4 regions of the Cytobacillus solani genome follow, and region 2 is predicted to be linked to each of the others. Evidence: riboswitches for the same ligand, from Rfam matches in the RefSeq annotation. Region 2 holds a riboswitch; each other region holds the start of a gene.
The links. Region 2 has a riboswitch for cyclic di-GMP ahead of FI644_RS26255 (anti-repressor SinI family protein). Riboswitches for the same ligand answer to the same signal wherever they lie in the genome.
Positions count from the first base shown of each region.

Region 1: another riboswitch for cyclic di-GMP. It lies ahead of FI644_RS20255 (sensor domain-containing diguanylate cyclase); the one in region 2 lies ahead of FI644_RS26255 (anti-repressor SinI family protein).
Region 3: another riboswitch for cyclic di-GMP. It lies ahead of FI644_RS20385 (endo alpha-1,4 polygalactosaminidase); the one in region 2 lies ahead of FI644_RS26255 (anti-repressor SinI family protein).
Region 4: another riboswitch for cyclic di-GMP. It lies ahead of FI644_RS10545 (hypothetical protein); the one in region 2 lies ahead of FI644_RS26255 (anti-repressor SinI family protein).

Region 1 covers NZ_CP041305.1:4,029,441-4,035,071, reverse strand. The annotation lists gene FI644_RS20270 (TerC family protein) at 1-72, opposite strand, end outside; gene FI644_RS20265 (NADPH-dependent FMN reductase) at 339-881, opposite strand; gene FI644_RS20260 (methionine aminopeptidase) at 1,071-1,280, shown strand; gene FI644_RS20255 (sensor domain-containing diguanylate cyclase) at 1,334-2,515, opposite strand; cyclic di-GMP riboswitch class I at 2,597-2,681, opposite strand; gene FI644_RS20250 (MATE family efflux transporter) at 2,913-4,274, opposite strand; gene FI644_RS20245 (molybdopterin oxidoreductase family protein) at 4,542-5,631, shown strand, end outside.
Region 2 covers NZ_CP041305.1:1,004,836-1,010,466, forward strand. The annotation lists gene FI644_RS05135 (ABC transporter substrate-binding protein) at 1-874, opposite strand, end outside; gene mnmH (tRNA 2-selenouridine(34) synthase MnmH) at 1,062-2,120, shown strand; gene FI644_RS05145 (helix-turn-helix domain-containing protein) at 2,295-2,618, shown strand; gene FI644_RS26255 (anti-repressor SinI family protein) at 2,752-2,898, opposite strand; cyclic di-GMP riboswitch class I at 2,928-3,020, opposite strand; gene FI644_RS05155 (DUF5658 family protein) at 3,311-3,619, opposite strand; gene sinI (DNA-binding anti-repressor SinI) at 3,739-3,861, opposite strand; gene FI644_RS05165 (hypothetical protein) at 3,975-4,181, opposite strand; gene FI644_RS05170 (TasA family protein) at 4,274-4,834, opposite strand; gene FI644_RS05175 (LPxTATN C-terminal sorting signal domain) at 4,870-5,610, opposite strand.
Region 3 covers NZ_CP041305.1:4,062,054-4,067,684, forward strand. The annotation lists gene FI644_RS20375 (polyphosphate polymerase domain-containing protein) at 1-666, shown strand, start outside; gene FI644_RS20380 (DUF4956 domain-containing protein) at 689-1,369, shown strand; gene FI644_RS20385 (endo alpha-1,4 polygalactosaminidase) at 1,417-2,244, opposite strand; cyclic di-GMP riboswitch class I at 2,286-2,370, opposite strand; gene FI644_RS20390 (DUF2187 family protein) at 2,536-2,757, shown strand; gene FI644_RS20395 (zinc ribbon domain-containing protein YjdM) at 2,985-3,326, shown strand; gene FI644_RS20400 (DUF5634 family protein) at 3,445-3,747, opposite strand; gene FI644_RS20405 (toast rack family protein) at 3,834-4,553, opposite strand; gene bioB (biotin synthase BioB) at 4,925-5,631, opposite strand, start outside.
Region 4 covers NZ_CP041305.1:2,057,401-2,063,031, reverse strand. The annotation lists gene FI644_RS10560 (iron-hydroxamate ABC transporter substrate-binding protein) at 1-71, shown strand, start outside; gene FI644_RS10555 (FecCD family ABC transporter permease) at 147-1,154, shown strand; gene FI644_RS10550 (FecCD family ABC transporter permease) at 1,151-2,158, shown strand; gene FI644_RS10545 (hypothetical protein) at 2,232-2,603, opposite strand; cyclic di-GMP riboswitch class I at 2,696-2,796, opposite strand; gene FI644_RS10540 (MFS transporter) at 2,930-4,201, opposite strand; gene FI644_RS10535 (methyl-accepting chemotaxis protein) at 4,443-5,631, opposite strand, start outside.

The DNA of each region.
Region 1 (5,631 bases), 2.2 Mb from region 2:
TAACACCTCTCCCCACATTTTCCAATCGAAAAACGAGGCATATGTGTCTAACAGCTGATTCAGGATTTCCACTTAAAAGACCCCTTTAAAAATAAAATGTTTGCATTTATAAATCACTAAAAAAAGATAGCTAAAGCTATCAATTAGTGTCATGCACAGCGCAAATTTTATGCATATTAAACAGTCCTGTCTAAAATTGAGGGCTAATTCTATTATAATTATACTAAAATACCAATTAAATAGCCACTGCTTTAACCTGTTTTCGATATCAATCAAAATAAAAAACAACTGAATGGGTATACCATCCAGTTGTTTTTTGTTCCATTTTGGATTAGGGTTTATCTTTTATTTGACAAGCCTTTGTGCATCAAAACTAATTCTTCTGCAAGTGCGTCAATTCGGGATAAAACACCCTCATCAACAATTACATTATCTGCATTGAAATGTTCCCCATTTGCATACACATAGCTTGGTGCAACAAATGAACGCAAATACCCAGCAATTGGCTTCACCTGATTTTCAACGACAAGATAATGCTGATAAGTCCCTCCATTTGCAACAAACCCCATCACTTTATGACGAAAAGCAGATGGATGAACAATATCAAACACATTCTTTAAAGGCGCAGGAAATGAACCATTAAAAATAGGAAATCCGATTAAATAAAAATCTGCTTCCGAAACCGCTTGAATTAATTTCTTCGTGTCTTCATTATACAGATCCGGATTTCTGCCATCACAAAATTCCATTTGATAGTCTCTTAAGTCAAGAAGATCAATTTCTATTTCAGGGTATTTTTCCTTTACCCTTTTTAGAACAGTGTCCACTAAAATGGCTGTCTTTGCCCCTAAGATAGTGCCAGATATTCCGAGTAATTTCATTCGATGTTTCTCCTTCCTATGATGTTCCTGCCGTTCGAACCTGTTTATTGTTATTACCAATATGCGAACGATAGTTACTTTTCTTGCTTTTATCATACACTTTTTCCTGCTAAATGAGAATTAAAACACATTGCGTATAAAAACAGCCAATTTAATAAAAACTAAGTAAAAAAGCTTGGGGTGAATAATATGGGATTACTAAATTCTTTTAATGAGTGGAGGGCCAATCGACACGAAAAACATCTATCGAATATGAAGGATGAGAATAAATGTCCAGAGTGCTACGGACGAGGGTTTTCCATTTTTCCAGGTAACGAATATGCCTATCACGCAAATTTATATGATTGTCCAGGCTGTAACGGAGGCGGCACATACTCAGACTGGGAGGAATACCAATAAGAAAGTGCCGGGACAGCAAAAGATCCTTTTTTGCAGTCCCGGCACTTTCGTTTTTAAGCAGTAACCATCTGGTTTCCACCCTGTTTTTTTGCTTTATATTGGGCTTGATCAGCTGATTTCTTTAACGAATCAACGCTAGACCCGTGCTCTGGAAAAATGGCAACACCTGTACTAATCGAAACAGTTATTTCATTTTCTCCTATTTTGATTGGGTGCTGTATTAAATACTCAGATAAATTCTCATGGATAGTTTCAGCCAAGCTATTTAAACTAGAATTTATGATAATCATAAATTCATCTCCAGCATACCGATAGCCCACAATATCATCATTACAAATGCTTTTAATTCCATCCCCTAATACTTTTAAATATAAATCTCCAATATCATGACCAAAATTATCATTCACTTTCTTTAATCGGTCTGAATCAATCATCATCAAGGTTATTTCTTTCCCATCTTCGCCGATTAAATTGGAGAGATCATTATGGAATGCACGGTGATTCTTCAATCCGGTTAATTCATCTGTCTGTGACATTAAATAAATTTTTTCATAAAGTCTCGCCGTTTCAATGGAATGAATGACCTGGTTTCCAATAATCTGCAATAGTTCTTCATGTTCTTTTCGATAAGCGAAATCAGACACACTTTGTGCAGAAATAACTGCTTTCACCTGATCATCAATGATGACTGGTACAAAAATGCCTGATTTCGTATCTGTTACTCCGAACGTTGAATCAGTCTGATCTTGGCTCACTTTTCTCGGATGAACAATTTCTTTTGTTCTGATTGCTCTTGAAGTAAAATTATTTCCCATTTTTATGTATTCCTGCGGAAAGAAAATTCCATTTTCCACCATAAAAATAAAGTGAATAAGCGGATTTCCTTCTGTATATAAAGCGATAAAAAACGAATCAGTCGGCATTACTTGAGAAACCATTTCATATGCCTTCTTGAGAAGAATTTCTTCGTTTAATGTTTTGCTGCATACTTGGGCAAAATCATGCAAAATTTTATAATGTTCGTTTAGCCAGCTCATATTTTCCATTTGAACGTTCACTTTTTGCAATTGTGATAATAAGGAATCAATCGCTTCTTTATCTCCACAGTCCCCAACTGAACATACTATTTCTGAATATACATCCCGTGTAATGATGTTTTTTTCAGAGCCGATTTTTTTCAGCAATTTTGTAACAATCCGAAGAACTTTATGAATTCCTTCCATTTGCTTACTCATTCCATACACTTCCAACGTATTATTTTTTCACAAGAAAAAGATTAATCGCATACCGATTAACCTAACTCAATTATAGTTATATTCGGCAGCTGGCTGGCATGATCAAATGACTTTAGCCCCTCTAGCTTTGCGTCCTCATTTTTCAATGAATTTGCCCTTTTCTCCTATTAAGTTAGAATTCTGAAAAATCACAAAATGGTTATATTAATACTATATAGTTCTTATTTACCATAGTCAATTGATTTTCATAGAAATCATGCTAAAAATAGCTGGTTAAAGAAATAGGAGCAGGTCATTCCTTCTTAACTTGAGCTTTTTGATTATATTTTATCATACAGATGCTAAATTTTAATACTGTAATGCTTAAAAGGGAAAGATAAATTCCCTTTTAAACAAATTAGCCCGCTTGTTCGATAATATACTTCTTCTTCTGAATATAGATAAGCCTTAGTGACAGACAAACACCTGCGGCAAGTAAGCCAATCGTTAACCCAATCCAATATCCCGTTGCTCCTAAATTTGTTTGATGTGCAAGGAGATAGCCAACCGGGAGACAGATTAACCAGTAAGCAATTAATGTAATGATAAATGATATATTTACATCCTTATATCCCCTTAGAGCTGCTTGTGCTGTGGCTTGAATGGCATCAGATATTTGGAAAAATAGCGCATAAATTAGAAAATGGACGGTGAGTGTAATTACTGCCGCTTCATTAGAGTAGAATCCCGCAACCTGATATCGAAATAAAACGACTAGTAAGCCTGTTACTAACGCAATAATAATGGATAAATAGATGCCCAACCAACTATATGCCCTCGCATCTTTATACCTTCCTGCTCCAACCTCAAATCCAACAAGTACAGTTTGAGCCATCGAAATGCTCATTGGTATCATATATAAAAAAGAAACGATATTTAGAGCTGATTGATAAGCTGCGATTGTCGTCACATTAAATTTACTTAATAGAATCGTTACCACGGCAAACATACTTGTTTCAAAAAAAATTGAAAGCCCCATTGGCACACCAATTTTCAGTATTTCTTTACACTTTTCCAGTGAGAACCCTTTAAAGCTTGCAAATACTTTAAAGGATGAAAAAGGGCTTTGCGTTTTAATGACGAAAATAATCATTCCTAAAATAAACCAATACGTGACTGCAGTTGCATAGCCTCCCCCTGCACCACCTAGCTCAGGAAAGCCAAAACGCCCGAAAATTAGTACATAGTTAAATAATAAATTTATCGGTAAAGCCACGATCAAAATAACCATGACTACACGAGTTTTTCCCAATGCATAAATAAAGGATCTTAATACATTGAAAGCAAATAACGGAATAATTCCAAAGCTAAGCCCGATCAAATAGTTACGAGCGGTATCTTGCACACCGCTTGGGAGATTCATTTTCGTTAATAAAGGGTCTAACAGGAAGAAACCAATAATGATAACTGAAACGGCAATCATAATCGCTAAGTATATGCCATTTTTAACAATCGATGTCACTTCCCCTGTCTTCTTCTCCCCGTAGCTTTGGGCGACAATTGGTGAAACGGCAAGAAGAATTCCACTCAACCCTGTAAATACTGGATTCCAAATGGATGACCCTATTGCGACTCCTGCTAGATCAGATGAATGATACTTTCCTGACATAATCGTATTGAAAAATACCATCGAAAACATGCCGAGCTGTGTAATTAAAATAGGAATCAATAAAATGAATATTTGCTTCATCTTTTCCTGTATGGTAAATGTTTGGTTCATTATTAAATACTCCTTGAATATAATATTATCCCATAATAGCAGACTCGTATTTGTACTTAAATAGAATTCACTAATTTTTATAACAATCTTTTATTGCTAGACTTATTAATCTATTTTATGATAATAACAACAAATATTTCGATAATAAAAATATTTAAGAACTCATTATGAAATAGTCGGCTGCTCTTCATTTACTATGCTGATACATAAAGTCTTATTCAATTAAGCTTACCGACAACTATTTAAAAAACAGAAAAGGAGATTACTATGACCACTTTTGTTAACCAACGCGATGGGATATTTCCATCTGTATGCCCACTAGATTGCCCTGATCAATGCGGATTACTGCTCCATAAGGAGGATGGAAAAATTATTAAGGTAGAGGGGGACCCGAATCATCCGATAACCCAGGGTAATATTTGCAACAAAGTACGGAATATGAAAGAAAGAATATATGATAAAAACCGTCTGCAGTTTCCAATGAAGCGAGTAGGAGCAAAAGGAGAAGGGAAATTTGAACAAATTAGCTGGGAAGAAGCGATCGATACGATTACTTCGCGCTGGAAGAAGTTAATCGATATAGATGGTCCAGAAAGTATTCTTCCTTATAGCTTTTATGGAAACATGGGAAACCTTACTGCTGAAGGAATGGATCGTCGATTCTTCCATCGGTTAGGAGCGTCACAGTTAAATCGAACCATTTGCCAGTCTGCAGGTACGACAGGCTATAAATATACGATGGGCGGAAATATTGGCATAGATCCAGAAGACACCATTCATACAAAGCTGTTTATCTTCTGGGGAATCAATGCAGTAAGTACGAACATGCATCAAATTACCCTTGCCCAAAAAGCGAGAAAAAACGGGGCAAAAATGATTGTTATTGACGTTCATAAAAATCAAACTGGCAGAATGGCAGATTGGTTTATTCCGATTTTACCAGGGACAGATGGCGCGCTAGCACTTGGAATGATGCATATCTTATTTGCTGAAAACATGGTTAATGAAGAATTTTTACAAGCATTTACAGTAGGCCATCATGAACTTCGGGAACATGTGAAGCAATATGATCCTTTATCCGTTTCGAGAACTACTGGTGTACCTGTAGAAGACATTTATAAGCTAGCAAGAATGTATGGGGAGACTACTCCTTCATATATTAGAATTGGAAACGGCCTGCAGCATCATGACAACGGCGGGATGTCCACACGTACAATCGCTTGTCTGCCTGCCTTAACTGGACAATGGCTTGTCAAAGGCGGAGGCGCTATAAAATCAAATTCCGGCTTTTTAGCATTTAATGAAGAAAAGCTTCAACGGCCAGATCTATTAATAAACAAAGAAACACGTGTAGTTA
Region 2 (5,631 bases):
GAATGTCTGCTGGTGAGTTTCCTTGAATAATTGAACTAACAAATCTTGCTGATTGATATCCCTGGTCAAAATAGCTAGTACCATAGCTTGCTAAAATCCCATCTTCTGTTTCATTCTCATATAATCCCATTGCAGGTACATGATTCTCCTTTGAAAACTGAGCAATTTCTTTTGATAGTGACTCCATCTTAAATCCTGGCATAACTAATATCGCATCATTCACTTGTATTTCATGTTTCATTTCACTTAAAAAGTTTTTTGAATCACTTACATTCCATGGGATGATTTCTAATGAAAGTCTTTCAGCTGCTGCCTTCACATTCTCAAGACTCAGTTTACTCACTTCAATATCTTCATCATAAAGAATGTGAAATCTACTAATCGAAGGCACTAAATCACGAAAGATCTCCAGCCTTTTTCCTGATAAGCTTGTATGGTAATTATTTATGCCTGTAAAGAGACCGCCTGGTGAACGATAATCCTTAATGAGACCAATTTCCTTCGGAGCGGCAACTCCAGCAAACACAACAGGAATTTGTATATTCTTCTTTTCCATTATTTCCTTCAACTTCAATGTTTCTATTCCGCCTAAAGCTACAATTAACTCTGGCTTTTCATTTAATAAATCGTCAATTTGAGATGCGAGTGTTGCTTCTTGATCTCTCCCGCTTTTTACTAAAAATTCGGTTGACCAATCATCATATCCTAGCTCCTTCATCCCTTTTTTAAGGCCGATTAGCTTTTCATATCTGCTATCTCCAATCATAATAATGCCAATTTTCAAAGGCTTTTGATCTTTATTACCTATAAAAGGAAAACTAATAATAGAAAGAACCATAATCGTTAATATAAAAAAATACCATTTTATTTTCATAGGAAATCACCTCCCTCAAACACCCACCTTCACTATATCGAATATTTATGATTTAATACCTTGCTAAAAAGGAGAATTATATGAACCTTCCATTCTCTGACGTGCATGCAATTTTTAACAGGAGGTTTTCTTTATTAGCATAAAGGGCTAAAATAGTCCTTATATATGCAGACTCGGAGGAACACTTATGAGAGAAATTACTGTTGATCAATTCATCCAATTGAATAATGCCGTTTCAGTTGATGTTCGCTCACCAGGAGAATTTAAAGAATTTCATATTCCAGGAGCCGTCAATATTCCATTATTTACAGATGAAGAGCGGGTTATTATTGGTACGATTTATAAACAAGAAGGAGCAGATGTCGCAAAGTGGAAAGCAATGGAATTAGTCTCACCGAAGATTCCTTCGATTTTAAGTGGAATTAAGGATATTCATAAAAAAGGATCTGAGCCGGTTATTTACTGCTGGAGAGGGGGAATGCGGAGCAAGGCAGTTGCCACTTTTATCGCTTTTGCAGGGATTTCTATTCCTCGGCTTATCGGCGGTTATCGGGCGTATCGTCAATATATTCTCGAGAAAATTCCAGCCATGCTCCCAGATAAGGCAATTACACTTCATGGAATGACCGGTGTTGGTAAAACGGATGTGTTAAAGGGTTTATACAAGAAAGGATTACCTGTCATTGATTTAGAGGGATTGGCAGGTCATCGAGGATCCATCTTCGGAACTTTCGGATTGTTCCCTGGCAACAATCAAAAAACGTTTGATTCGCTTCTATATAAATCATTAACGGAAATGATTGATTCTCCCTTCTTCATTATCGAAGCTGAAAGTAAACGAATTGGTAAAGTTGTTTTACCTGATGAACTTTTAAAGAAAAAGCAGCTTGGTACCAATATTCATTTACAAGCTTCAATGACATCACGGGTTGAGCGTATTTATAATGACTATTGTTTGCCATATGCACACGAGGATTGGTTTCATAAAAAGGTCATTGAACGTCTTTCTTTTATTAAGAAACGCATAAAGAACCATGAAATTATTGCTTCTCTAGACGAAGCAGCTTCCATTAAGGAGTACAAAACTGTCATCCAAATTCTTCTCGAAGATTATTATGACCCCCGTTACGCACATAAACAAATGGAATATAGCAAACCCTTCCATCATATCGATGCTGAAAATACTGATTCGGCGGTTATGGAAATTTTGCAGCTGATTCATACAAAAAATGCTCTAGTCAATTAACTTAGAGCATTTTTGCTCTAAATTTTCAATTATACGGACAGATACTATGCAAGAAGCTCGTATATTTATGATAAAATACTAATATCTTTTCAAACCAATTGTTCTTTATATGGAACTTTCCGTCGTTTTTTGGTATGATAATATTACATATTATAGTAAGGTGTGTGAGATTGGATGATCGGTGAACGAGTTAAACTACTTCGAAAGGAAAAGAAAATGTCGTTATCCGAGCTTGCCGAACAAGCTGGTGTGGCCAAATCCTATTTAAGTTCTCTCGAAAGAAACTTACAAACAAACCCTTCGATTCAATTTCTCGAGAAAATCGCTGCAGTATTAAATGTACCTGTCGATCATTTAATTCATGAACAGCCGAATAAAGAAGAATTGGACTCTGAATGGATGAAAATTGTACAGGAAGCCATGAATTCTGGCGTTACTAAAGACCAATTTAGAGAATTCTTAGCATTTAATAAATGGCGAATTGACCAAAATAAATAAGCATTTCATTATACAAGAAGGGTCAGGGAGGCTATGTTAATTAGCCTCCATGGCCCTTTATTTCAAAATAAAAAGCATTTCTTAAATGAGAAATTTCTCACAAGAAATACTTAAAACTTGTCCCCATCAATATTCATCCTTTAAGAACTATTTCAGTAACCCCGCTATTCATAAAAAATTCCCTAATCTCATCTTGTTTGATTCCCATTTTTTTTGCCTCAATAATCAGCTCAAGCCATTCTGTATCCATTTCCCCCACAGTCACTTTCACCTCAACCACATAGTTCCCCCCAAAATACGAATCGTATTTAAGGCAACCCAGCCATCCTAGTATTTTATCCAACATACCTTAGACCTGTGACTTTGCGTCCCTGCCTTTCAGCAGGTTTGCCTTTTTCTATATCCTTTAAATAGGTAATATATTCTATATTATGTATTTTATAAGATATTTATCACTTATGGTGTTGATTTTTGTCTATTCAGAAAATTTTTGATCTACTTTTTTTATCCTTATTTCGACATGGTTCTTCCCTTCCTAAAAGCTGCTTATACTTAAATTGACATATTAAATGCCTACAAGGAATATTCATTTAAAAGTTGGTATAACAACCGTAGAAATTAGTCGAAAAATATTAATATATAATGCCTAATTAAATCATTGACAATATGATTTATTTTACACAGTTCTTTTACTAGAAAAGGTATACAATCAATGGGAACATCCATACACCATGCAATCCGATAACGATGGTGTAGACCGCTGAGGCTGTAATTGACAAGACTTTTATAAGTCGAGTCGGTGGAAGCTTCTTCATTAAGATCAATCCGAAAAGAACACCTGAGAGTAATAGCTTATATCCAAGAAAAAACAAAGGACTTATATCATATAGACCATTCATCATAGGATTGCTTTCTTCAATCATAGAGAAATGAAGACCCAAATAGGTAAAGACTCCATCAGCTATATTAACTATTGCTAGGTAAGAGAATATTCGTTTCAAATTGACCACCCTTTTAGGAGCTTTGTGGGTTGCACTTGCAAATTTTTTTATAATAAAAAGTATTTCCTAAAAAGGTTCCCCTTCTCATAGAAATACTTAAACTCGTATTTATTCTTTATTTATACATTATGATTTAAATAGTCCAAGATCTCTTGTTTCTCTATTCCTAAATTCTTTGCTTCTATTATTAACTGCAACCATTCTTTATCTATTTCTGTGACCTCTATTTTTGTCTCGACCACAATGTTCCCCCCAAATAGGAATCTTATACTAGATAATCTATTTTTATTACCATCTTTCTTTGTCTATGCATCTTTTGTTGGAAAAATTTCAAAATATGCACGGGCTCCTACTCCTACACTTTCATATAAGCATATCCTTTTCGATAGGCTTCAGCTTTTTTCCGAATGGTTGGTCGTTTAATATTTATCCTTTCCAATGTCATTGCATCAAAAAAGGGATAGTTGGTTAGATCCTGTCCACAAATTGGGCATAACCATTCACCCTTCTCACTGCTGCTATATGATGGGCGGCAGCAGCGATCACAGTTTTTTTGGTACATGATAGGGTTCCTCCTTCTTTATGGATACAATGGATAACCAAATTTTTAAAAGGCAGGAACCTAATCCCACCTATTAACATTGTTTTAGAAAACTATTTATTCGAACCATCCTGTTGTTTAGCATCAAAAGTCCATGTAAGTTTTAAAGCATCATCTTGGAATTTATTTTGATCTTCCCCATTATCAACAAACTCAAATTGGACAGTAAATTTGGCATTCTTTGCACCAGCCGGGAAATTTTTGAGGACTTGAACTGGATTTTCATTTATTTCAGCTAAAGTTTTTTGGAAAATAACTGTATCTTTACCAGATGCATTGTACAAGTACTCCACCATAATATGTTCCCCAAAGTCTTCTCCTGCATTGTCACCTTTCTTATCAGACACTTCATAAGTGGAATTTAGTAGGATTTCCTTCATATCAAGTGACCCATCATTTGAAAGCTGGAAATACCTAAAGAAACGGTCTCCTGGTTTAATGTTATCAATACTAATAATTGTTTCTTTATCAATTCCTAAATCTAATGTTCCAGCAGCAAAGGTGTTATTTGTTGTTTCCACATCGTTAAAATATGCAAATGTTCCTCCGCCAACTAATGAAATGCCTATTGCTGCAGAAGCAATTCCTAAACCTAGTTTCTTTTTAATACTCATTACTAGAATCCTCCTTATAATCTATATATTTATTTTCATTCTAAATTATTTATTATTCTGAATTTTCGTTTGTAAAAGATACTGCCTGCAACAAATAGTACACTGCCAATAAGCAGACTATTATAAGTATTCGTAGCTGTTTTTGGAAGGAGGTTTTCTCTAATTTCTGGTGAAACAATGATTGTACCCGTCGGATTGTTTGTTTCGATCACTTCATCATCTGGCTCTTCTCCGGAGTTTTCTACAACAGGTTCTTCACCTGGATTTTCTCCGCCTGGATCTCCACCACCAGTATCGCCTAAGGCTTCAGCAACAAATAATATTTCTACTTCGGCACCAGAGCTTTGAAATGCATTTCCTAAATCGTTTGGCATCGTCACTTGAAAAAATAGTGTTTCAGATTCACTTTTTGCTAGATTTCTAGGAGTAAACCCAGTAAACTGGTCCATTTTCCCGTCATACAATACTTCTTCATTTTTTTTAACGATTAAATCTAGTTCTTTTAACAGTCCTTTAACAGACTTTTTCTTCCCTAATATAGCCATATATTTAAAATCCTGAGTTCCAGCATTGGATATGACGATATCCCTTGGCATCCAATCCCCAGGTTTCAAGTTTCCTACTTCAAAAAAGTAGCCGCTCGGATTCATTTTCGTATGTATATCAATTTCTTTATTTGCTGCCCTTGCACTTGTCTCTCCTACTAACATAAATATGAAAATGCCGGCTATAAATGCGATAATCTTCGGTTTTGCCAATATAAATCTTTTATTCATGGCATTACCTCTCCATCTAGT
Region 3 (5,631 bases), 2.2 Mb from region 2:
ATTAATGTCAGAGAGTATGAGCTTTTAAGAAAAAAATTACAAATAGTACTTAAAAGAGACGTGAACATGGTGAATGAAGAGGGATATCACATTCGCAGTCTTTATTTTGACAATGTGTATGATAGTGACTTGTTTGAAAAAAATTATGGCATTTATAAGAGGAAAAAGTTGCGGATCCGTATATATAATCAAAGTGATCACATCATCAAGCTTGAAAAAAAGAATCGGTATGGAGAGATGATTAACAAAGAATCCATATCTATATCAAGAGATGAATATGAGCGGTTATTAATGTGGGATTATGATTTTTTACTTGATAAAAATAACAGTGTTGCAAAGGATTTTTATCTATTTATGAGAACCCAGCATATGTCGCCCAAAATCATTGTCGATTATGTAAGAGAGGCTTATAAGGAAGATATCGAGGATGTACGAATCACCTTTGATAAGTATTTAAGTGCGGGTATTAATTCGATCGATATCTTTGAAAAGGATATCGTTACAATTGAAGCGCTACAGGAACCTTTAATGATTATGGAAGTAAAATTTAATACCTATTTGCCAGACTACATTCGAGATATTCTGCAGCTCGATAGCCATCAGCGCTCAGCCATTTCCAAGTATGTGATTTGCCGGGAAGCAGGCATGACCTATTATAAGCAATAGTGTAGAGAGAGGACATATTTATATGAGTGATCGGATAAATTTTGATGACATTATCAAAAAAAGTATTTTAAATTCAGATACATTTACAAGTGTATCGGTTCTAGAAATTTTCTTTGGAACACTTGCTTCATTCATTGTTGGACTATTTATTTATTATGTGTATAAGAAAACGTTTCGAAGTGTTGTTTATAGTCATAATTTCAATGTAACACTCGTTTTAATGACGATGATTACTTCTCTTGTCATTATGACAATAAGCACGAATATCGTTCTGTCCTTAGGGATGGTCGGAGCATTAAGTATCGTACGTTTTCGGACAGCACTGAAGGACCCGCTGGATATCGTGTTTTTGTTTTGGGCGATTACAGCAGGTATTGCGATTGGAGCAAACGTATATCCAGTAGCGATTTTTGGATCCATTTTTATTTCCATCGCTGTCTTCTTCCTTTCAAAAAAGAAATGGAAGGACGAAACGTATTTATTAGTGATTCATTATGACGAAATGGCCTACGATGAGATTAAAGCACAGCTTGTTAAGTTCAATTATGATCTGAAATCGAAAATTGTTCGAAATAATTGGACAGAGCTAACATTAAAAATCAAGCTTAAGGTGGATAATACCGCATTTGTTCATAAATTATCGAATCTAGAAGGGGTTAAAGATGTATCGCTTGTTCAATACAGCGGTGATTATGCATCTTAATTTCATAATATGAAAGGTCAGCCTCGGGAAAAAAGGCAGACCTTTTATTAATTATAGATACTATTTTTGTTCTCGTATGAAACGAAGCCTTGCTTTTTACTGTAATTTGCACTGCTTTTATTAGGTGCCACAGTAAATACTGCAATATTATCTTCCTTTTGCAGGGTTTGGAAATATTTGATCCAATTTTGTCCCCATCTGCTATTCGTTAAACGCTCTTTATTAAAGCCTTCCCACATAATCGCATCCACGTAATCCTTGGAAGCAGTTTTCAAAGTTTCGAATCCCCAATTTTGCAGTAACAGCAATTCTTTATGTTTACTTGTTATGACTTGAAGAAGCTCGACATACCCATTACGGAGGTCTGCGGCCAATTCCTCGTTATCGCTGTAAAAATCATCAATATCGCCAACAGTGTCTAAAATGATCCCGTCAAACTGCTTTTGAATAATTTCTTCTTCAATTTCTTCAAGCAATAATTGCTGATAATGCTTATTAGTGATATCCATTAGATAGGTATCCCAATCCTCAACATAGACCTTTTGACCGTTAACTTTTAAATAGTCATCTGCCTGTATTTTGGCTACAAACGCGTCATCCCAGTCCTGCAATTCCATAATGCTAATATAACCGAGTGTTATTGTGCCGCTTTTTTTCAATTCAGCCACTTGTTCTTTTGTTGTTTCGTGAGGCTCAATAACAACCAGATCATTTTTGCCAAGCTGTTTGGTTTTTACATCATTTAAATGACCATAGTAAATTTGATAATTATTAACGTCCAATAAAGGGTTTTGTGCTTGTCCCATTGCAGGAAAGCAATGGGTTAATAGAAGTGGAAAAATAAACTGAAGAGCGAGAAAGGTTTTCTTAAACATAGGGTAGAGCTCCTTTACGATTTATCTTATGTAAGAGTAAATACGGCAACCCAGCCATCATAGTATGACTACCTTAGATCTGTGGTTTTGCGTCTCAATTTTTCAATTGATTTGCTATTGCTTTTATTATAGTTCAAAAGTCTTTTTCATTAAAGTGACTTTTGACATCTTTACTCAAAGATTGTTGTTAAGCAATTTTGTATAAAGTTGTATGGAGAAGAATTTTGGTCATACTAAAAACGAAGGAAATTGATTCACTTACTCAATAGATGAAAAAAGGGGGTATGCAAAATGGCTGAAGATATGACTAAAAAACAGGATAGCAAAGTGAAGAACACGAAAAAACCAAATATGGGTGACATGATACAAATTATTAAAGGGGAGGCAAAAGGGAAAAAAGGAAAAGTAATTGTCCTTCGGGATAACTCAGTCATTGTAGAAATCGGAGTAAATACAAAAACGGACGAACCGATAAAAACGGTTGTCAATCACAAGAACTATAAATTGATTTAGTAAGAAACAACAAAAAATAATGTTAGAGGTCTACACATTATTTTTGTTGCGTAGAAAATGATACAAAATAGTTTATTGTTAATGATTTCCCATCATCTCCTAATCTATCTATTTTTGTATCAAGTTTTACTGTAAGATAAGAGAGTGTGCAGATGGTCTATTCAATGATTAAGATTTTCTGTACCGTAAGAAAATAGAAAAATAATTACGAATAGGGGAAAATGTTCATGCAAGGTTTGCCAAAATGTCCAAAATGTCATTCTGAATATACATATGAGGATGGGAGTCTTTTCGTTTGTCCCGAGTGTGCTCATGAGTGGAGTTTAAACACTGAAAATGACCATACCGAGGAAAATAAATTGATTAAAGATGTAAATGGAAATGTCTTAAATGATGGCGATTCAATAACTATTATTAAAGACCTAAAGGTAAAAGGGAGCTCATCCATTTTAAAAATAGGTACAAAAGTAAAAAATATTCGTTTAGTCGATGGAGATCATAATATTGACTGCAAAATTGATGGATTTGGTGCTATGAAGTTAAAATCAGAATTTGTTAAAAAGCTATAAAATCGGTACAGCTAGGTGAAATAAAAATAACAGCTAGAATGGCAGTATTTGAAGCAACATATCATTCAACTGGCAATCAGCGGGGATGGTGGAGAACCCCCGCTGATTATGTTTCACTTTATAGATCAAGAAATGCACTCTCTAAACTGTGATATCCTTTTAGATCTGTTTTTTGCGGTTCATCTGATTCGATCGTCCATTCGTTTATTATGGGAGAAAGCCCACCGTGTGTGTCTTTTCTATACGGGCTATGAATATGATGCGTTTTCCCATCCTTTTTAATTGTGTAGCCAAAATAGTAAAGATCATCCTGGCCTTCTTCTTCAAAAACTCCAATATCATCCAATCCATATTGATTTATATACATCTGAAACGATTTTTGCATATTATTAATAAGCTGTTCACGGGATAAAGATTCCATCAAATTGACTCCTTTCCAAACACTAAACTCTATCTATAATATGGCTTTCTTTTCTTTTTATAAACACACGTTTCTTGATGAACTCGTTATTCTTCAATAATAAAATCTGCTTTTCCAATGCCCAATTCTGCGTTGACATTGATTTTTATCTTGGCATTTTCATAAGCCTCGTTCACATAGACATCATCTCCCATTGAAATAAATCCTCTAAATTCAGAATGACCGATTCCCTTGGAAGATTTAACTTGAACGCCGACATCTTTAGGTAAAATAATGGTTGATTTTCCAACACCCATTGATAATTGAACATCGAAATCCTGCTCCCAATCACCTGACAGATCAATGGTTGTATCTCCTACACCTACATTCACATTCAAATCACTTAATTGTAGTCCCTGCAAATCAAGGTGTGTTTCAGATGCACCTGTATTTACATTTAAATCAATTGGAACTTTGTTTGAAAGTTGAAGATCCCAGTTACTCTTCATATTTGGACCTTTAAGATCAGAAAATTTTTTATTAGTATGTTCGATTACGATCTTTCCTTTTTTGCCTGACTGTTTGTAGGAAACATTAGGTCTCAATATATCAGTACTATATTCAAGCTCCCCTTCGACCCATTCTTTTGCACCTTCCGAAACATGTAATTTTCCAGCAGCAATGTTCAAGGACACATCTAATTGTTCAGCCTTGTCCTTTTCTATAAGAACGTTGGCGTGATCTTCTTTTGTAATCACATTAGTGCTGCAGCCAGCTAGTACGAATGAACTAACAAGTATTGATCCAGTGAAAAATAAGCTTTTCATTTTAAGTCCTCCTCTAAATACATTCCTTACTTAAATAGTAAATGAAATAGAGGATGGGCTAAAAAGGCTCTGGAATGATTTTCCACTAAGGCTTAAGACTTAGATGCAGGAATCCAGTGCATAAGAAAGTGAACTTCAACTGTATGTTGAAAAAATAAATTTATATGTTTGTTATGCGATTAACTCGCTCCTCTAATGAACTTTAGTTTTCTGAAGCATTTCTTATTATGGAATGTTCTATCAGAAATACTAGCCAAAACTAAAAAGCAAATGATAAGCCTATCTGGTTTTATCATTTGCCTTTTATTTATTTGGTATATAAGCGATAACATATTAAATAGGGGAACCCTTACTGTCAGAGTAGTATCACATTATGCTGGACAATAATCTATTTCAAATCCAAGATCTGTCAACATCTGATGGTCGGCAGTTTCTTCTTGCCCAGCTGTTGTAAGATAATCACCAACAAAGATTGAATTGGCAGGGAATAGTCCAAGTGGCTGCAAGCTTCGCAGGTTAACTTCTCGACCGCCTGAAATTCTTATTTCTTTCGTTGGATTGATAAAGCGCATAAAGCAAAGGACCTTTAAACAGTATCTTGGATTTAATTCGTTCGTTCCTTCCAGCGGTGTTCCATCGATTGCATGCAGAAAGTTAACAGGAATGGAGTCAGCATCCAGTACTTTTAAGCTTCTTGCCATTGCTATTACATCATCCTTCGTTTCCTTCATTCCTATGATAACGCCAGAGCAGGGAGATATCCCAGCTTGCTTAATTAATTCAACAGTTTTCACACGGTCTTGGTATGTATGAGAGGTAGTAATGTTCTCGTGATGGTTTGCTGAGGTATTGATATTATGGTTATACCGATCAACTCCAGCTTCTTTTAATTTCGCTGCTTGCTCTGGTTTTAGCAAACCTAAGCAAGCACAAACCTTCATTTGATATTGTGCTTTTATGTCTTTAACTGCCGAAGCCACTTCATCAATTTCATTGTTAGAAGGGCCTCTGCCACTAGCAACAATGCAATAGGTGCCAACATTTAAGTCATGGGCCTTGGCGGCACCTTTTATAATAG
Region 4 (5,631 bases), 1.1 Mb from region 2:
CTTCCTTTACTGACCCAGTTACACTTGAAAAACAGCTTGCCTTCTTTAAGGAATCATTTTTAGGAAACTAAATCTTTTTGAGGAATTCTTTTTCTAAAGAATTCCTTTTCCCTTATTCTAAGAACAGAAAAGATGAGGACTCAATAATGAAAGAAAAGCAACGTTCGATCCCATTTATATTTAAACTTACTGCTGGAACCCTTGTTTTTATAGGAATGTTTGTTATGGCTTGTGTTTTTGGCGCAGCAGATATTGCGGTTAAAGATGTATGGTTAGCACTAACCTCCGATGCTACCAGTGATAAAATTTCGATCATACGTGAAATTCGCTTGCCTCGTGAAATCGCAGCTGTTTTTGTTGGTACTGCGCTAGCTGTTTCTGGTGCTATTATGCAAGGGATCACAAGAAATCCACTTGCTGATCCAGGATTGCTTGGATTAACAGCTGGGGCTAATGCGGCACTAGCTATTTCGATTGCCTTCATCCCTTCAACCAATTACTTGGGGATCATGATCGCCTGCTTTATTGGTGCAGCTATTGGGGCCATTTTGGTTTTCGGTATTGGCTCAATGAAAAAAGGAGGCTTCTCTCCTCTTCGCATTGTATTAGCAGGGGCTGCTATATCTGCCTTTTTATATGCATTATCAGAAGGAGTTGGAATATATTTTAAAATATCAAAGAATGTATCCATGTGGACTGCCGGTGGTTTAATCGGAACGTCCTGGGCACAGCTTCAAGTAATCGTTCCGTTTATTTTAATAGGAATTATTGTTTCTCTCTTCTTCTCAAGGCAACTAACGATTCTTAGTCTAAATGAAGAGGTAGCTGTTGGATTAGGGCAAAAGACCACTCAGGTTAAGCTTGTCCTATTTATAGTTATTATTCTGCTCGCCGGTGCTGCTGTTGCACTTGTTGGAAATATGGTGTTCATTGGATTAATGGTTCCTCATATAGTTCGTGCAATAGTTGGAACGGATTACCGGTTTATTATACCTATGTCAGCGATTATCGGAGCTTCTTTTATGCTATTAGCGGATACACTTGGTCGTACCATCAATTCACCATATGAAACACCGATTATTGCCATTATTGCTATGATTGGTTTACCTTTCTTCCTGTTCATTGTACGTAAAGGAGGAAAAGCATTCTCATGATTCAGCCAGGATTAATAAAAAAACAGCGAATTCTATTATTTGTATTACTTGCACTGATTTTACTTACTATCTTTATTGGGATGGGGCTCGGGTATTCATCCATCTCCTATAACCGATTAATGCCTATTTTATTTGGTCAGGGTACATTTAAAGAGGAGTTTATCTTATTCTCCATTCGATTGCCACGAATAATCATTACTTTGTTAGCTGGGATGGCACTTGCTTTATCAGGAGCCATTTTGCAAGGCATTACACGGAACGATCTTGCTGATCCTGGCATCATCGGAATTAATTCAGGTGCAGGGGTAGCGATTGCTATTTTCTTCCTATTTCTGCCGATTGATGCTGGTTCCTTTGTTTATCTGCTTCCTGTTGTCGCATTTATTGGTGCTTTAATTACTGCTAGTGTAATTTATATTTTTTCGTATAATAGAAAAGTTGGACTCCAGCCAGTCCGATTAGTTTTAATTGGCGTTGGATTTTCAATGGCGCTTTCTGGAGCGATGATTGTCCTTATTTCTTCTGCGGAACAGGAAAAAGTCGATTTTATCGCTAAGTGGTTAGCAGGGAATATTTGGGGGACTGACTGGCCATTTATTTTGGCCATCCTTCCCTGGCTGGTGATACTCATTCCCTTTACCTTGTATAAGGCAAACCGATTGAATCTCCTTGGATTAAACGAACCGGTAGCCATTGGAGTTGGTGTATCCATTGAAAAGGAGCGTATCGTTCTCCTTCTGACAGCTGTTGCTTTAGCCGCTGCGGCCGTTTCAGTGACGGGTGGTATTACATTTATCGGACTGATGGCCCCACATATAGCAAAAGCCTTGGTAGGACCGAGAAATCAATTATTTATCCCGATCTCCATTCTAATTGGCGGATGGCTTCTGTTATTCGCTGATACGGTTGGGCGTAACTTAGTTGAGCCAGACGGGATATCAGCAGGCATTATGGTTTCATTAATCGGTGCGCCATACTTTATTTACTTATTGTTGAAAAAATAAGAATAGCCCCTGAAAATAGATAATTTCAGGGGCTTCTCAGATAACTTCCAATTTAATTTGAAGGGTTGTCATCTTAACTAATTTTTTCGATCACACCCATACCTTCTAATAGCACTTTCGCATCTTTATTTAAGTATTCAATAACGTCTCTTCTTAATAACAATTTTGCTTTATCTTTTACAATTAATTTCATGGATCGAATATCAAATTTCGTTGCATATGAATTTAGGGCAATGACCGTAGCCATATCCTGCCTTGAAATAGGTTCATACCCCGCATCTAGCCGTTCTGTAAGCAATTTGAGCAGCTCTCTCGCATTGCTTTTCAATAGCACCTTATGCTTGCTTAAAACTTCTATATTCTCCTCAATTAATTTCCTGGTTGTGACAAAATCTAATTGTTCTACATTTTTATTAACTTCCTGTATTAATTCCTCGACCTTCAAAAAAATCACCTCAAAATAAAAAAGTAGGGCAAAAGAAAAAAGCTATTCCCTCATTCGTGAATAGCCAAAAATTCAAATAACCCATTCAAAAATTTGGTAACCGGCTGTCATAGTTAGTTGCTTATCACTAAACCACTACCTTAGACCCATAGCTTTGCGTCCTATTCTTTCGAATAGTTTGCCTTTAAACTCATTTATGTAGGACTTTTTATTTAGGACTTTTTAACCTCTAATTCTTATGATAATTCATTCTAATTTATAATTCAACAAGATTCAGCAAAATTCTACATTATTGAAATTCCAATTGAAAATTATTTTATTCAAATTTACACATTGAACTCCTTTTCTTCCTGGCGCTGCTCCTTAATCAAAAGCCCGCCGGCCAAACCAAGCATAGAAAAAATAACCGGTATGATAAATGCGTAATGATAGCCTACTTGGATTGGTGAAGCATGAAAATGATCGAGTATTTTGCCAAAAATACCGGGCAAAAGGACTGCACTTAAAAAACCGCCTGTATTCGCAAATCCAGAAGCTAGACCAACCTCTTTCCGATCAAATGATTGCCGGACAACAGCAAATGTTAACGTATTTGCCCCGTTGCAATATCCGATGATAAAGAAAAGAATGATAAGCATGAAAATGGGCGGCTCTCCCCCGAATAATAGAATGGCTGTCCAGCATAAGAATGAAATGAAGTGAATAACTGTATAAGGCTTTTTGATTGAACCTATACGTCCTGCAATCCAGCTCGTAATCGGTGCGCCGATAATTGCTCCGATAAGTCCGATCATAATAAGCTGGCTCGCATCTGAACGATTCATATCATATACATTCATCCCATATGGAACAGCCCATGAACCGATAAATCCAACATATGTGCCAACAACACCAAAATGACATAAGAAGGTTGCCCAAGCTTGACGGCTTGAAAGAATGCGGCGTAGCAGCGATAATGTCTTTTCCTTTACTTGTTCTTCTTTAGGTGAGATTATCTTTTGTTTCTGATAATCATTAAAGAGTTGTTTAGGTTTTTTCACAAGGATGAAATAAAGCAAGATTCCTAGTACACATAGAATAATCCCTATTAATAAAAATGGAACCCTCCAGCCCCATAAAGTAATCCACCAGGAAAAAGGCACAGTTGCCAGCAGAAATCCAAAACTCCCCGCCATCCCAGCTATTCCAATCAACCCAACAAATTCATTTCCTTTAAACCACAGACTTAAAATTAAAACCAAGTTGACCCAAATGGTTGCATCACCAAGTCCCACTAATAACCTAGCAAAGAGAAGGAAAAATTCATTTGGAGCTAAACTATATAATACTGTCCCTAAGCCATTTAGAATGGTTCCAATAATAAGGAAAAAATTAGGACCATATCGATCAGACAATAGCCCAATTGGTATTTGCAGACTTGCGTATGCAAGAAATTGAATGCTTGTCAGTAATCCAATGGTTGAAGCTGTAAGACCGAAGTCCTTCATTAGTTGATCTGTAATTAGTCCTGGGGCCGTCCTTTGGCTAACAATTAGAAAATAAGTAAACAACACTGTGCCAAAGACAGCCCATCTGTATTTGCTATTTTGTTTTTCCAATGGTCACTACTCCTGTTAATATTTAATAAAACTCATTATACTCTAGTTTTCTTATATATTTATTAGGATTTTTAATGAAGGCGTTTTCAATTCAAAAAACTTTTCTCATAACAAAAAGAAGAAGAATTTCACCAGCATTTGGTGTCTTCTTCCCCTCTTTGAATAGAAGTGATTCTATATCCTGTACCCATAAAAACAGATAGCTAATCACATTTTTATCTTATTCGATTATTACTTTCCGCTAGATCTTAAACTTACTAATTAAAGTTTGTAAGTCTTCCGCTAATTTGGATAATGATTGGGCGGATATGGATATTTCTTTCATAGAAGCAAGCTGTTCTTCTGCAGATGCCGCCACATTTTTGGAATGGTCAGATGTTCCTACTGATATGTGTGTAATGCTAGATACCGTTGCAGATACTTCTTCAACACTTGCAGAGACCTGTTCTGCGGTAGCTGCCAAATCATGTATCTTCGCTGCAAGACTGTCCATAAAATGCAGAATTTCTTTAAAGCTACCCTCTGTTTGTCCAACAATCTCAAGCCCAGCCTTGACATCCATCGTTACTTGCTCAATAGATTTGTTGGATTGCAGCATGTCCTGTTGAATTTCAACGATTAAGCCTGAAATTTGGGCGGACGATTGCTGCGATTGCTCTGCTAATTTCCGAACCTCATCAGCAACCACAGCAAACCCTTTTCCATGTTCTCCTGCTCTAGCAGCTTCAATTGCCGCATTTAGTGCCAACAAGTTTGTCTGGTCAGCAATACCTGAAATGACTTTTGTAATCTCACCAATTTCTTTTGAGCGCTGATCCAACGATTGAAAGACTTCTCCACTTTCGTTTACTGAATGGCTAATTGCATTAATCTGTTGAACAGTTCTGTTCACATACACTCCGCCATCCTTCGCTTTCTGTGTTGCCTGAGAACTAGCTTCAGATATAATAGAGGCTGTTTCTGCCATAGATTGCACCCCTTTTGAAACCTCTTCCAAAGCTACTGCACTTTCTTGTACACTTATTGTTGAATGTTCTGCTCCTTGCGCAACATGTTGTATGGTGTCAGTAATTAGTTCCGTTGCCTGGCTCGTTTGCTCTGCACTTGCCGTTAACTCGTCAGAAGAAGCCGCAACTTGTTCGGAAGCCATATTCACTTCATTCATCATTTGTCTAAGGTTGTCAGCCATTCTATTGAAACTAGTAGAAAGATCGTTTAATTCATCTCCCGTATGATCCTTGATTTGAGAGGTGAAATCCCCATCCCTTGCTAATTCAAGAGCCGCCGTGATCTTGGCTAACCTTTTTTTCATCCTTTTTGTAAACCAATAGGTAACAAGAGCTGACACAACGATGACTAAACAAAGAATAGTAATAAATTTGACTAAGAAACTAGATAGGATGCTGTCAATAATATTTTGTGAGGCACCC